DNA from 3 places in the Caldimonas taiwanensis NBRC 104434 genome. Region 3 is predicted to be linked to each of the others. Evidence: predicted binding sites of a transcription regulator. Region 3 holds the regulator's gene; each other region holds the start of a gene.
The links. The regulator LexA, encoded in region 3, represses DNA repair genes until DNA is damaged. The targets are predictions, from matches to a motif close to ACTGTATNNNNATACAGT.
Positions count from the first base shown of each region.

Region 1: the regulator LexA is predicted to act here: its motif matches at 1,635-1,652, upstream of imuA (translesion DNA synthesis-associated protein ImuA).
Region 2: the regulator LexA is predicted to act here: its motif matches at 3,418-3,435, upstream of recA (recombinase RecA).

Region 1 is NZ_BCWK01000008.1:78,049-82,713, reverse strand. Features, by position in the region: gene rpoH (RNA polymerase sigma factor RpoH) at 1-385, opposite strand, end outside; gene CTA01S_RS08800 (LLM class flavin-dependent oxidoreductase) at 502-1,518, opposite strand; gene imuA (translesion DNA synthesis-associated protein ImuA) at 1,666-2,445, shown strand; gene CTA01S_RS08790 (Y-family DNA polymerase) at 2,381-3,706, shown strand; gene CTA01S_RS08785 (error-prone DNA polymerase) at 3,718-4,665, shown strand, end outside.
Region 2 is NZ_BCWK01000001.1:165,801-170,465, forward strand. Features, by position in the region: gene CTA01S_RS00850 (esterase/lipase family protein) at 1-457, opposite strand, end outside; gene CTA01S_RS00855 (sensor histidine kinase) at 612-2,072, opposite strand; gene CTA01S_RS00860 (response regulator) at 2,143-2,814, opposite strand; gene CTA01S_RS00865 (MarR family winged helix-turn-helix transcriptional regulator) at 2,865-3,353, opposite strand; gene recA (recombinase RecA) at 3,492-4,610, shown strand; gene recX (recombination regulator RecX) at 4,634-4,665, shown strand, end outside.
Region 3 is NZ_BCWK01000004.1:105,232-109,896, reverse strand. Features, by position in the region: gene CTA01S_RS05015 (ABC transporter ATP-binding protein) at 1-1,373, shown strand, start outside; gene CTA01S_RS05010 (hypothetical protein) at 1,405-2,184, opposite strand; gene lexA (transcriptional repressor LexA) at 2,340-3,014, opposite strand; gene CTA01S_RS05000 (asparaginase) at 3,149-4,090, shown strand; gene CTA01S_RS04995 (organic hydroperoxide resistance protein) at 4,108-4,533, opposite strand; gene CTA01S_RS04990 (MarR family winged helix-turn-helix transcriptional regulator) at 4,569-4,665, opposite strand, start outside.

The sequences.
Region 1 (4,665 bases), on a different contig from region 3:
TCAAAATGAACTCATGGATCTCGGCCTTGATCCAGTGCAGGGCATAGCTGACCAGGCGCACGCCCTGGTCGGGGTCGAAGCGCTTGACGGCCTTCATCAAACCCACATTGCCCTCCTGGATCAGGTCGCCATGCGGCAGGCCATAACCCAGGTACTGGCGCGAGACCGACACCACCAGTCGCAGGTGCGACAGCACCAGCTTCCCGGCGGCTTCCAGGTCGCGGTGATCTCGCCAGCGGCGCGCCAGCGTGGTTTCTTCTTCCTGCGTCAGCAGGGGCAAACGGTTGACGGCCGCGATGTAGGCATCCAGATTGCCCAGGGAGGGCACCAAGGCCCAGGGATCGCGGACGGTCAGGGCAGCGGTCGAGGTGTTCATGGTCGTCATAGACATCTCGAACCTCCTTTCAGTTCCCTTGATGTTAGCACTCGATGGCAGAGAGTGCTAATCCCTCCTCCGAGGGAACCCTTATGAATAGTAATAAACAATCGATTCGTTTGGGGTCATTGGGAAATTTCGAAGGCTTGGGCCAGCAGGGCATAAGACCGCCGGCGCACTGCCGGATCGTAGGCCCAGGTATTGATCACCAATTCGTCCAGGGCCAAGGCGTCGGCCAGGCGGCGCAGCTGCTCGGCCACCGTGGCGGCGCTGCCCACGAAGGCCTTGCGGCGCAGGGCGTCCACCGTGGGCCATTCCTCGGGGGTGAAACCGCGCTGGGCGATCTGGTCGGGGGGCTGCAGGGGACCGAGCCGCCCGTGCATGCGGTCCAGCCGCCAACGCTCCCGGCTGAGCGCATGGAAGCGGGCTTCTTCATCGGTGTCGGCGGCCAAGGCCCACACGCAGATCGTGGCTTGGGGCCTGGGGTGGCGTGGGCTGGGCCGGTAGAGGCGGCGGTAGAGGTCCAGGGCCTGTTCCACGCCCTGGCCATCCATGAAGAAATAGGCAAAGGCATAGGGCAGGCCCAGGTGGGCCGCCAGCCGGGCGCCGTAGTCGGAGCTGCCCAGCACCCACACCGTGGGGATACGCGCCCAAGGGGCCTCGGGCGAGGGGGCGGGCGCACGGGGGTGGGCGACGATGCCTCGGTGCGGCTGGCCGGCCAGCCAGGCTTGCAGGTCCTGGATTTGTTCCGGGAAGCTTTCGGCCGCGGCATGGGCGTTCGGGTTGAGGGCCAGCGCCGTGCGCATGTCGGCACCCGGCGCACGGCCCACACCCAGGTCGATGCGGCCCGGGGCCAGGGCCTCGAGCACACGGAACTGCTCGGCCACTTTCAGCGCAGCGTAGTGGGGCAGCATGACTCCGGCACTGCCCAGGCGTATGCGTTGGGTGCGTGCGGCCATGGCGGCCAGCAAGATCTCAGGGGCGGTGCCGACGATGGTGGGCAGGCTGTGGTGCTCGCTCACCCAGAAGCGGTGATAGCCCAGGGCTTCGCAGTGAACGGCCAGGTCGAGGGTATCGCGGATGGCAGCGTCTTCGCTGGCGCCGGCCAGCCAGATCGATTGATCGAGGACGGAAAGCTTCATGGGGGGCATTGTCGGCGCGTTGGGGGCGCTGGGCGGATGTGCGGACATCCGGCGGCTGGCCCGCCCCGCCGGGCCCACTTGACGACCGGGTGAAGGCAGGATCGCCGTGGCCAAATACTGTATATTTATACAGTTACTGGTGACGCCATGCTTTCACGGTCCTTGTCTTCCGAGGTGGCTGCCGCCGTCTGGCAGGGGGATGCCTTGCCCGGCGCCCATGAGCTGCCTGTGTGCCCGACCGGCTTTGCCGCGCTGGATGCCGTGCTGCCTGGCGGGGGCTGGCCGGTTCAGGGATTGAGCGAGATCCTGCTGCCGGCCTGGGGGCTGGCGGAATGCCGTCTGACCGCACCGGCCCTGTCTCGGGTGCTGGCCGACGAGGGGCCGGGCAAGGCCGTGCTCTTCATCGGCCCGCCCGCGCCGCCCCATGCGCCCGGTTGGCGTGCGGCGGGCCTGAACGCGGATTCGATGATTTGGGTGAATGTGGTCCAGCCCGAGCAGCGCCTGTGGGCGGCCGCACAGGCGCTGCACTGCGCGGAGGTGGCTGCCGTGTTGCTGTGGCTGCCTGTCCAGCGGGGGCAGGTGGCGGGCTTGCGGCGGCTGCAAGTGCGCAGCTTGCAGGGACAGCGGCTGGTGTTCGTGTTTCGGCCGCTGGCGGTGCAGGTCGAGGCTTCGCCTGCGCCTTTGCGTCTGGCCGTGCAAGCCAGTCGGCCGTTGAGCTTGGTGTTGCGTTTGCTCAAGCGCCGGGGGCCGCCCCATGACAGGCCGATCGAGGTGCCTGCGGCGCCGCAAGACTTGGCGGAGGTGCTGTCTCATGCGTTGGCGGCCCGCGGGGGGGGCTCCGCCGTTTCCATGCAGCGGTTCGATGTTGGCCGGTCCTTGCTGGATGGCGTTGTGCCTTCGCACGACCTGCGGGCCGTCACCGGCTGAGGAGCCGGCGCCGTCGCTGGCGGCTACGCCCGAGGCCTTGGGGTGGTGGGCGCTGCAGTTCACCCCTCGGGTGTGTCGCCATGAGGAGGCGGTGCTCATGGAGGTGGGTGGCAGCCTGCGCTTGTTTGGCGGGCCCCAGGCTTTGCGTGCACGCATCGAGACCGCTGCGGCCGAGCTGGGCTGGAAGCATTGCGCTGCCGCACCCACCGCTTTGGGGGCGCTGGCCTTGGCGCGTGGCGGACAAGTGGGCGCCTGGGGCGGTGAGTTGAGTGCTTTGCTGGATGGGTTGCCGCTGGACAGCTTGCGCCAGGTGGCCCTGCAAGCGGCCTGGCTCAGCCGCCTGGGCTGCCGGTGTCTGGGCCAGGTGCGCGCGCTGCCTCGTGCGGGCTTGGCGCGTCGCGCGGGCCCCGATGTATTGCGGGAGCTGGACCAGGCATATGGCGAGGCGCCCTGGTCGGCCCCATGGATCACGCCGCCCGAGGTGTTCGAGGCCCGGCTGGAGTTGCCCGGGCGGGTGGAATCGGCCCCGGCCTTGATGCTGGGGGTCCGCCGCTTGCTGCTGCAGCTGTGCGGCTGGTTGGCGGCCCGCCAGGCCGGGCTGCGCTGCTTCGTGCTGCGCTGGCGATACGACGGCCACGGCCGCGACGATGCGTGGGTGGGCGAGCTGCCGGTGCGCACGGCCGAGCCCACTCGTCGGGTCGATCACTTGTTGCGCTTGTCGAGCGAGTGGTTGGCCCGGGTGCGGCTGGCCGCGCCGGTGGGAGAGCTGTCTTTGTGCTGCGACGAGATCGAACCGCTGGCCGAGACGGCGTCTTCGCTGCTGCCCGGGGCCGTCGAGATCACCAGGGGAGAAAGCCTGTCGCAGTTGCTGGAGCGCTTGTCGGCCCGTTTGGGCCCGGATCGGGTGTGCCGCCCGGTGCCGCGTGCCGACCATCGCCCCGAGGCTCAGCAGACGTGGCAGCCAGCCATGCAGGTCGACAAGGTCGCAATGCCGTCTGGTCTGCCGGGGCCGCAGCCCGCCTGGCTGTGGCGTGAACCGCTGCTGCTGGACATTTGCCGGGAGCGACCGCAGCTGCAGGGCGATTTGAGGATCTTGGCCGGTCCGCACCGGCTCGAGGCCGGCTGGTGGGACACCCCGGGCACGGTGGCCGCGCGCGACTACTACGTGGCTTGGAATGAGCGCAGCGGGCTGGTGTGGATTTACCGCGAACGTCGTCTGCGAGACGGCGGCAGCTGGTTCCTGCATGGGGGGTTTGGATGAGGTCGGCCATGATGGTGCTGCCAGACTATGCCGAGCTGCATTGCCTGAGCTACTTCAGTTTCCAGCGCGGGGCCTCGTCGCCGAAGGAGCTGGTGGAGCGTGCGATCGCGCTGGACTATCACGCGCTGGCGATCACCGATGAGTGTTCGCTGGCGGGGGTGGTGCGGGCCCATCAAGCCTTGGCCGAGGCGTGCGAGGAGGCCAAGGCTGAAGGTCGTTGCAAGCCTCGTCTGCGCTTGCTGATCGGCAGCGAGTTTCGGGTGGAGGCTTCGCTGCCCTTCCGGCTCGTGGTTTTGGCTCGCGACCGCGGGGGCTACGCACGCCTGAGTCAGTTCATCACCGACCTGCGTCGCGCCAGTCCCAAAGGTCACTACCGCCTGGACGTGGGCGAGCTGTGCGCCGACCGCTTGGCGGGCAACGAGCTGCTGTGGGTGCCCAAGCGCGGTGCGGCGCTGGAAGCCCTGTGCGCTCAAGCCGCCGAGTTTCGACGGACTTTCGGCGCGGCGGCCTGGGGCGTGGTCGAGCTGTTCCACGAGATCGATGATGCGCTGTGGCTGCACACCTTGCGCCAGGTGTCGCGGCGCAGCGGGCTGCCGCTGGTGGCCGCTGGCGACGTGCACATGCATGTGCGTTCGCGCAAGCCCTTGCAGGATGTGCTCACTGCCATTGGTCTGGGCCGTCCGCTGGCTGAGTGCGGCACGGATTTGCAGCCGCATGGTGAGCGTCATCTGCGAGCGCGCGCCACGCTGGCGCGTCTCTACGGCGCCGAGCTGATGGCCGCCACGATCGAGGTCGCTGCACGCTGCCATTTCTGCTTGGATGAGCTGAAGTACGAGTATCCCGAGGAGGTGGTGCCGCCGGGCTGGCATCCGGCGGCTTGGTTGCGTCACCTCACCGAGCAAGGCGCCCGCCAGCGTTATCCCGCAGGCGTGCCCGAAGGCGTGCAAAGCCAGATCGAC
Region 2 (4,665 bases), on a different contig from region 3:
CGGTCACGCCGGTGCCGGTTTGGATGGCGTCGGCCACCGGGCTGCCCAGGTGCGGCGTGCCCATCGTGGTGACCGAAGCCACCAGCTCCGGCGCCACGGCCGCCACGTAGCGAATGGTATGGCCGCCATGGCTGTGGCCGATGAGATTGAACTTCTGGTGCCCGTATGCCGCTTTGAGGCGACGCAGCTCGGCCAGCAGTTGCTCACCCCGCACCTCGCTGGCGTTGGCGGCCGACTGCTGGGTCACGTAGACCTTGGCACCGCCGGCGCGCAGCGCCGAGGGGATGCCGTACCAGTAGTCGATCGGCCCGACCGCATCGAAGCCGAACAGGCCGTGCACCAGCACGATGGGGTAACGGGTTTGGGTGTAGGTGTCGGCCTGCGCCGACAGGGGCAGTGCGGCGGCGCAGCCCAGACAAGCCACGGCCAGCGCACTTTGGTGCAAACGTCGTTTCACGGGGTGTCTCCTCGGTGATGGGGTCCACGCTCGACTGCGGCGGCCGGCCCGCGCAGGGCCGGCCGTGGCGTGGTGGCTGCATTAAAGAACGGCCGTTCGTTTTTGCACACCCGTGTTTTCCCAGAGTCTCCCTTCCTGGGGCGCAGCACACGGTTCAGTGCAAGGCCCGCTGCGGCGGGGGGGCCGTGGAGGGGGGCGGCTCATCCGGCCACAAGGCTTCGCGTGCCACCGGAAAGCGCACCGTCACGCGCGTGCCGCGGGCCTCGGCAGCGGCGGGGCGCGCATCCTCGATCGACACCTCGGCCCCATGCTGCTGGGCGATTTCCCGCACGATGGCCAGGCCCAGGCCGCTGCCGTCCACCTCGGTGCCCAGGGCCCGGTAAAAGGGCTGGAACACCAGTTCGCGCTCATTCTCGGGAATGCCAGGGCCGGAATCTTCCACCTGCAGCACCACCACTTGGCCGAAAGGGTCGTGTAGCACGCGCACGGTGACCGTGCCGCCCGGCGGGGTGTAGAGCAAGGCATTGTCCACCAGGTTGCGCACCAGCTCTTTGATGAGCAGCGGATTACCGCGCAGCAGCGAGCGGCCCGCCGGCCCCAGGCCGCGAGGGGGACCCTCATAACCCAGGTCGATGCGCTTGTCCATCGCGCGTGGCACGAAGTCGCGCACCACCTCGGTGACGATCTCGCCCAATGGCACTTCGTGGCGGCGCGGACTTTGGCCTTGGTTTTCCGCGCGCGCCAGCGCCAACAGCTGGTTGACCATGTGCGCGGCGCGTTGGCTGGAGCGCGCAATCTGGCGCAGCGAGCGCTTGAGCTCCTGCGGGTCGCGTTGTCCGGCGTCGATCTCGCGCTGGGCGAGTTCGGCCTGCATGCGCAGTCCGGCCAATGGCGTCTTGAGTTGGTGGGCCGCGTCGGCCAGGAAATGCTTTTGCGTTTTGATGGATTGGTCCAGGCGTGCCAGCAAGTCGTTGATCGAGCGCACCAAGGGGGCCACTTCCTCGGGAGCGTCGTGCTCGTCGATGGGGCTGAGGTCGTCGTTTTGGCGGCGCCGGATGCGCTGCTGCAGTTCCGACAGTGGCGCGATGCCGCGCGACAGAGCCAACCACACCAGCACCACCGCCAGCGGCAGGATCACGAATTGCGGCAGGATCACGCCCTTGATGATCTCGGTGGCCAGGTGCGAGCGCTTGTTCAGTGTTTCGGCCACTTGCACCAGCGCATGCTGGCCTTCGTCGGCCCCGTCGACCTCCACCCAGACATAGGCCACGCGGATGGGCACATTGTCGATGGCATCGGAGCGCAGTTTGACCGTGCCGGGCTCATGCGGCTCCTCGGCCACCGGCACCGGCAGGCTGCGGTCGCCGCTGACGAATTCGCCGCGCACGCCCAGCACTTGGAAGTAGATGTCATCGGCATTGTCGGCCTTGAGAAACTCCGAGATCGTTGGCGGCAACTGAAAGATCACCTCGTTGTGCGAGACGGCCACTTGCTGAGCCAGATTGCGCGCCGTCTCGGTCAGCGCACGATCGAAGGGCCGGTTGGCGATGTTCTCGGCCACCACCCAGGTCAGGCCCACGCTCATGGGCCACAGCAACAACAGCGGCGCGAGCATCCAGTCCAGGATCTCGCCAAAGAGCGAACGCTGTTCGCGGGCCAAGGTGGGACGCCTGTGTCGTGCTGCGTTACTGCGGGATCTTCTCGAGGCAGTAGCCCAGTCCGCGCACGGTGGCGATGCGGATGGGGCCTTGCTCGATCTTCTTGCGCAGTCGGTGGATGTAAACCTCGATGGCGTTGTTGCTCACCTCGTCGCCCCATTCGCACAGGCGCTCGACGAGCTGATCCTTGCTCACCAGGCGGCCCGTGCGTTGCAGCAAGATTTCCAGCAGGCTGAGCTCGCGCGCCGACAGCTCGATCATTTGGTCGTTGATGTAGGCCACCCGCCCGGTTTGGTCGAACGTCAGGGGCCCATGCTTGATCAGCGCGGAGGCCGCACCCAGACCGCGGCGCGTGAGCGCTCGCACCCTCGCTTCGAGCTCCTGCAACGAAAACGGCTTGGCCATGTAATCGTCGGCCCCGAGGTCCAGACCCTTGACGCGCTCTTCCACGCTGTCGGCCGCGGTGAGGATGAGCACCGGGGTGGTGCTGCCGCGCGAGCGCAGCCGACGCAAGACTTCCAAGCCGTGCAGCTTGGGCAGGCCCAGATCGAGGATGACGAGGTCGAATTCGTGCGAGGCCAGTGCCGCGTCGGCCTCGGTGCCCGAGCCGACTTGATCGACCGCATAGCCCGAGCCACGCAGCGAGCGCAGCAGGCCATCGGCCAGCACTTGATCGTCTTCCGCGATCAGGATGCGCATGGCTGTCTCCTCACGATGTGAGCGACCGATTTTAGGCCAGCCCCCTCACATCAGGCTGACGGCCAGCCGCCTGCATAGGCCTCCAGCCCCAGCTTGACGACCGTGGCCACGTCCTCGCCCACTTCGGCGCGGAACTCGGCCTCGGCCTGGGCTACGGCGCGCCGGAAGGCCTCCAGCCAGGCCAGGCCGCTGGGGGTGAAGCGCACGAGCCGGGCACGGGCATCGCGCGGGTCGGCCTCGCGCACCACCAGGCCCCAGGCCTCGCATTGGTCCACCAGGTCGCCCATGGCCTGCTTGCTCATGCCGGCCTGGGCCGCCAGCTCGGTCAAGCGCGACCCCTCCAGCGCCAGGTGGCGGGTGATGTGGATGTGCGCGGCCGTCACCTGCTGGCGCGCCGCCAGGTGGGCCAAGGCCAGCGGCACGTCCACGTCGCGGGCCATCAACGCCAGCACCCGGGCGTCGAAGCGGCGCATCGCATGGCCGAGCAGGCGGCCCAGGTGAGTCTGGCGCCAAGTGTCGTTGGGCCGTGAGGAGGACATGCCTAGATAGTAAGGCAAACTGACCAAAAAATCTGTTTACGCGAGAGTACGGGTGGCACAAAATACTGTGCATGCATCCAGCCTGTGCATCGGAACAGGCGCATGAGACCCCATCAGCCAACCCTCGAGGAGAGATTCGTGGACGCACCCGTCAAGGCCCTGAACACTGAAAAAGCCAAAGCCCTGCAAGCCGCGCTGGCCCAGATCGAAAAGCAGTTTGGCAAGGGCTCGATCATGCGCCTGGGCGAGGGCGAGGCCGTCGAGGACATCCAAGTGGTCTCCACCGGCTCGCTGGGCCTGGACATCGCCCTGGGCGTGGGCGGTCTGCCCCGTGGCCGCGTCATCGAGATCTACGGCCCGGAATCCTCGGGCAAGACCACGCTCACGCTGCAGGTGGTGGCGCAGATGCAAAAGCAAGGCGGCGTGTGTGCCTTCATCGACGCCGAACACGCGCTGGACGTGCAGTACGCGCAAAAGCTGGGCGTGAACCTGCAGGACCTGCTCATCAGCCAGCCCGACACGGGTGAGCAGGCGCTGGAAATCGTCGATGCGCTGGTGCGTTCGGGCTCGGTCGATCTCGTCATCGTCGATTCGGTGGCCGCGCTGACCCCCAAGGCCGAGATCGAAGGCGAGATGGGCGATGCCTTGCCGGGCCTGCAAGCCCGTCTGATGAGCCAGGCCTTGCGCAAGCTCACCGCCACGATCAAGAAGACCAACTGCATGGTCATCTTCATCAACCAGATCCGCATGAAGATCGGCGTGATGTTCGGCTCGCCCGAGACCACCACTGGCGGCAATGCGCTCAAGTTCTACGCCTCGGTGCGCTTGGACATCCGCCGCGTGGGCTCGATCAAAAAAGGCGAGGAAGTCATCGGCAGCGAAACCAAGGTCAAGGTCGTCAAGAACAAGGTCTCGCCCCCGTTCAAGACCGCGGAGTTCGACATCCTGTACGGCGAAGGCATCTCGCGCGAAGGCGAGATCCTCGACCTGGGGGTGGCCACCCGGGTGCTGGAAAAATCCGGGGCCTGGTATGCCTACAACGGCGAGAAGATCGGCCAGGGCAAGGACAACGCCCGTGAATTCCTGAAAGAAAACCCCGATCTGGCCTTCGAGATCGAAAACAAAGTGCGCGAGGCCCTGGGGGTGCCGTTGCTGGCCGGGGCCGCCGCGCCTGCGGCCGATGTGCCGGCCAAGCCCACGGCCAAGGGCAAAGCCCGCGCCGCCAAAGACCCGGCCGAAGACCTGACGGAAGAATGAGGCCGCGCGGCCCGCGCGCTGCCATGGGCATGCCTCCCCTGTCCTTGAAGGGTCG
Region 3 (4,665 bases):
GCGCCGTTCGAGGCGAGGATGTCGCCGTGATTTTTCAGGAGCCGATGACGGCCCTCAATCCGCTGTACACCGTGGGCGATCAGATCGTCGAAGTGCTGCAGCTCAAAAAAGGGCTGAGCGCGGCGCACGCTTGGGACAAGGCGGTGCAATTGCTGGCCGACACAGGCATCTCCGAGCCGGAACGCCGTGCGCGGGCCTATCCGCATCAGCTGTCCGGCGGGCAGCGTCAACGCGCCATGATCGCCATGGCCTTGGCCGGTGAACCGCGCCTGTTGCTGGCCGACGAACCCACCACGGCGCTGGACGTGACCTTGCGTGTGCAAATCCTGGATCTGTTGGATGATTTGCAGCGTCGCCGCGGCATGGCCGTGCTGATGATCACCCACGACCTGCACCTGGTGCGCCGCTTTGCCGACCGGGTGGCCGTGATGGAAAGCGGCCATCTCGTGGAAGAAGGCACGGTGGCCGAGGTCTTTGGCCGCCCGCGGCATCCCTATACCCGCAAACTGATCGACAGCCGACCCGAGCGCGATGTGGTCGAGGGCGTGAGCGCCTCATCCACACAGGACGATTTGTTGCGCACCCGGTCGCTGCGGGTGGTCTATCCCGTTCCAAGGCCTGGCTTGCGAGGCTGGTTCCGTCGCGGTGAGTTCGTGGCCGTTCGCAGTGCGAGCCTGAACTTGGCCCCGCGTCAGACCTTGGGGGTGATCGGTGAATCGGGATCGGGCAAATCCACCCTGGCCATGGCCGTGCTGGGGTTGGTGCCCAGCTCAGGCGAGCTGCGCCTGGCAGGTGCCTCCTGGCAAGGCTCGCCACGGGCCGATCGTCCTTTGCGGCGGGTGGCCCAGGTGGTCTTTCAGGATCCGTTTTCGTCGCTGTCGCCTCGCATGACGGTCGAGGAACTCATTGGCGAGGGGCTGCGGGTGCACGAGCCGGCCTTGGATGCCCATGCCCGACGCGAGCGCGTGCGCCAGACCTTGGCCGATGTGGGCCTTACCGAAGCGCAGTTTCCAGGCTTGCTCGCCCGTTATCCGCATGAGTTCTCCGGTGGGCAGCGGCAGCGCTTGGCGATTGCGCGCGCGCTGATCGTCAGACCTCAGCTGCTGGTGCTGGACGAACCCACCAGCGCGCTGGATGTGACCATCCAGAAGCAGGTTCTCGCCCTGTTGCAGCGCCTGCAGCGTGAGCACGGCCTGGCGTATCTGCTGATCACCCACGATGTGGATGTGATCCGTGCGATGGCCCACCACGTGATCGTGATGAAGGACGGTGAAGTGGTCGAGTCCGGCCAGATGCATGAAGTGCTCGATGCCCCACGGCATCCTTACACCCGGCGGCTCGTGGCCGCGGCGAGCGTGCCGAACCCTGCTTGAGAGGGTCGACGCGCTTGCCGATCTGCCTCGTTCAGGCCGCCAGAGGCCAGCCTTCGGCTTCGCGGCGGGCCAGGCGTTCGAGTTCGTCACAGACCTGAGCCAAGGTGCCGCACAAGGCCGTGCGGCGTCGGTCGGTCGGATCGACGGCCACTTTCAGGGCGGACATGGGGGCGAGCCCGGCTGAGGGCTTCGCACCGCCAGCCTCGTCGAGTGACACCCGCAGCAACACCGCGGCTGCACTAGCGGGGGTTTGCACGTGCACGTCCCAGTGGCGCCCCCGGCCCGGCAACAGACTCAGCCGGACGTCGGCCGGGCTGTCATCCCAGCGCGACGAGGCCGGGCGCATGAGCAAGACATGGGCCGCGTGGCGGCGGGCGGCGCGTGACAGCGCTCGCCAAGCTGCCGTCGGCATGTCCGAGGCCCACAACAACAGCATTCCCCCGGGGTGGGTTTGCAGCCATTGCACGCCCGCCTCGACGACGCGCGCGCCTTGTGGGCCAGGCCAGCAGCAGCTGAGCGGACCCGTGCCGAACCCCGGCTCCAGTCGGCGGTGCACAGTGTGCGGCGGTTGCACCAGAGCCACCGGTCGGCCCGCTCGCGCAGCGCGCTCGATGGCGGTTTCCAGCAGACGCCATGCGGCGGCACCCTCCTGCGGGCCGCATACTTCCAACACCTGTCCAGCCTGCCAACCTCCACCCGGCAGGGCCGCATCCAGGCTCGCATGCCCAGTGGGCAGACGCTCCGGTGTGGCCCGGCGAGGCCGCAAGCGCAAACGTCGCCACCAGGGGGGCAGGGAAGCCGTGTCGTTCATGTCCATCTCCGAAGATCTACCAAGCTCATGACATTCGGCAGGATTGGGACGGGTGCTTCGCCTGGAGGCGCAGCGGGCCAACTGCAGGGCCTGTGCGAGGCGATGTCCTCCTCGCGCTGGCGCCCACCACCTGCAGTGGGCCGGAGGCGATGCGGCTACATCAACATGGTGTTGCGAATCAGCCCCACGGCAATGCCTTCGAGCTCGAAGTCTTGTCCGGGCTCGACGATGATCGTGGGGTAGTCGGGGTTCTCGGCCAGCAGTTCGATGTGACCTCGCTGACGGCGAAAACGCTTGACCGTGACCTCGTCGCCCAGGCGGGCCACGACGATCTGGCCGTTCTTGGCCTCGCGAGTGGCCTGCACGGCCAACAGGTCTCCGTCGAGGATGCCAGCGTCGCGCATGCTCATGCCACGCACTTTGAGCAGAAAGTCGGGTTTGCGCTGAAACAAACTGGCTTCGACGTGATACGTCTGATCGATGTGCTCTTGCGCCAAGATGGGACTGCCCGCGGCCACCCGGCCCACCAGAGGCAAGGCGAGCTGAGCCAGCCCCGGCAGAGGCAGGCTGAACTGGCGAATGCGCGACTCGGCCAGCGAGCGCAATGTGTCAGACTTGAGCCGGATGCCTCGCGAGGTGCCTCCCACCAGTTCGATGACGCCTTTGCGGGCCAGGGCTTGCAGATGTTCCTCGGCGGCATTGGCCGAGCGGAAGCCGAGCTCAGCGGCGATCTCGGCCCGCGTGGGCGGCGCGCCGGTGCGCTCGATCGCGCTTTGGATGAGCTCGAGAATTTGTTGCTGACGGGCCGTGAGCTTCGGGGTCTCGGACATGTCCATGGACCGGCAAGGAATGATGGAGACTATCGACCGGGCGCGGTCGCGCGAGCACAGGCCCGCAGGCCTTCTGAGCACGCACCCACTGGTTGCGCATCCAGTATCTGTATTTTTATCCAGTCTCGAAGAAAATGCAAAGCCATTCAAACACGATCGTGGTCATCGGCACGGGAGGCACGATTGCCGGTGTGGGCAGCAGTGCGTCCGACCATACCGGCTACACGGCAGCGCAGCTGGGGGTGGCGCAGTTGGTGGCGGCGGTGCCTTCACTGAGCGGCGCACCGTTGGAAGTGCATCAGCTGGCCCAAGTGGACAGCAAAGACATGGACTTCGGCGTCTGGCGCGAGCTGGCCCAGGCGGTCGCACAGGCGCTGGCACGGCCCGAGGTGGCGGGGGTCGTCGTCACCCACGGGACCGACACCTTGGAGGAAACGGCCTGGTTCCTGCAGTCCGTGCTGGCACCGAGCAAGCCGGTGGTGCTGACGGCGGCCATGCGTCCGGCCACGGCATTGTCGGCCGACGGCCCCCAAAACCTGGTCGATGCAATGACGGTGGCTGCCTGGCCCGGTGCCCGCGGCGTCGTGGCGGTGTTGTGCGGCCGGGTGCATGCAGCGGCCGATGTGCGCAAGGCCCACACCTATCAAGTGGATGCGTTCGATTCGGGCGATGCCGGCCCGGTGGCGCTGGTGGAGGCTGGCAGCTTGCGCTTGCTGCGCCCCTGGCCCGAGGGGCAGGCGCTGGACTGGGAACGCGTGTGGGCCTTGGAGCCGGCTGCCTGGCCCTGGGTGGAGATCGTCACCAGCACGGCGGGGGCGCGGGGAGAAGCCGTGCGGGCGTTGGTGCACGCCGGTGTGCGAGGCTTGGTGGTGGCCGGCACCGGCAATGGCAGCATCCACCGCGACTTGGAGGCTGCCTTGGCCGAAGCTCAGGCGCAAGGGGTGACCGTGTGGCGTGCCAGCCGCTGCGGCGCCGGGCCGGTGCTGGGGGCGCATCCGCGAGGATGGCCCTCGGTGGGCACCTTGACGCCAGCCAAGGCCCGTGTGGCCCTGATGCTGGCGCTGATGCCGGTGTGAGCCGAGGCGCGTGGCGTTCAGACCACTTTGAGACGCACGTCGATGTTGTTGCGTGTGGCGTTGGAGTACGGACACACCTGGTGAGCCGCTTGCACCAGGGCCTCGGCCTGGGCACGGTCCATGCCGGGGATCGATACCTCCAGGTCGACTTCGATGCCGAAGCCCTGCGCGATGGGGCCAATGCCCACCGTCGCCGTGATGGAGGTGTCGGCGGGCAGCGCGATCTTGCGCTGGGCCGCCACGAACTTCATCGCGCCAATGAAACAGGCCGAATATCCGGCAGCGAACAATTGTTCGGGATTGGTGCCCGGGCCGCCAGCGCCGCCCAGCTCCTTGGGGGTGCTCAGCCGGACATCGAGCGCGCCGTCGGACGAGATCGAACGGCCATCACGGCCTCCGGTCGAGGTCGCACGGGCTTGATAGAGAACTTTTTCAAGAGGCATGGGCTTTCCTTTCGATGAGTGGCAGGGCGAGGCGGTCAGGCGGCCCGTCGCTTGGCGGGGCTGCTGGCCGAGGGGAGGGACTGGAGGTCCAAGCGGCGGCGCAGATCGTGCAAACGCTGACGCAAATCGGCA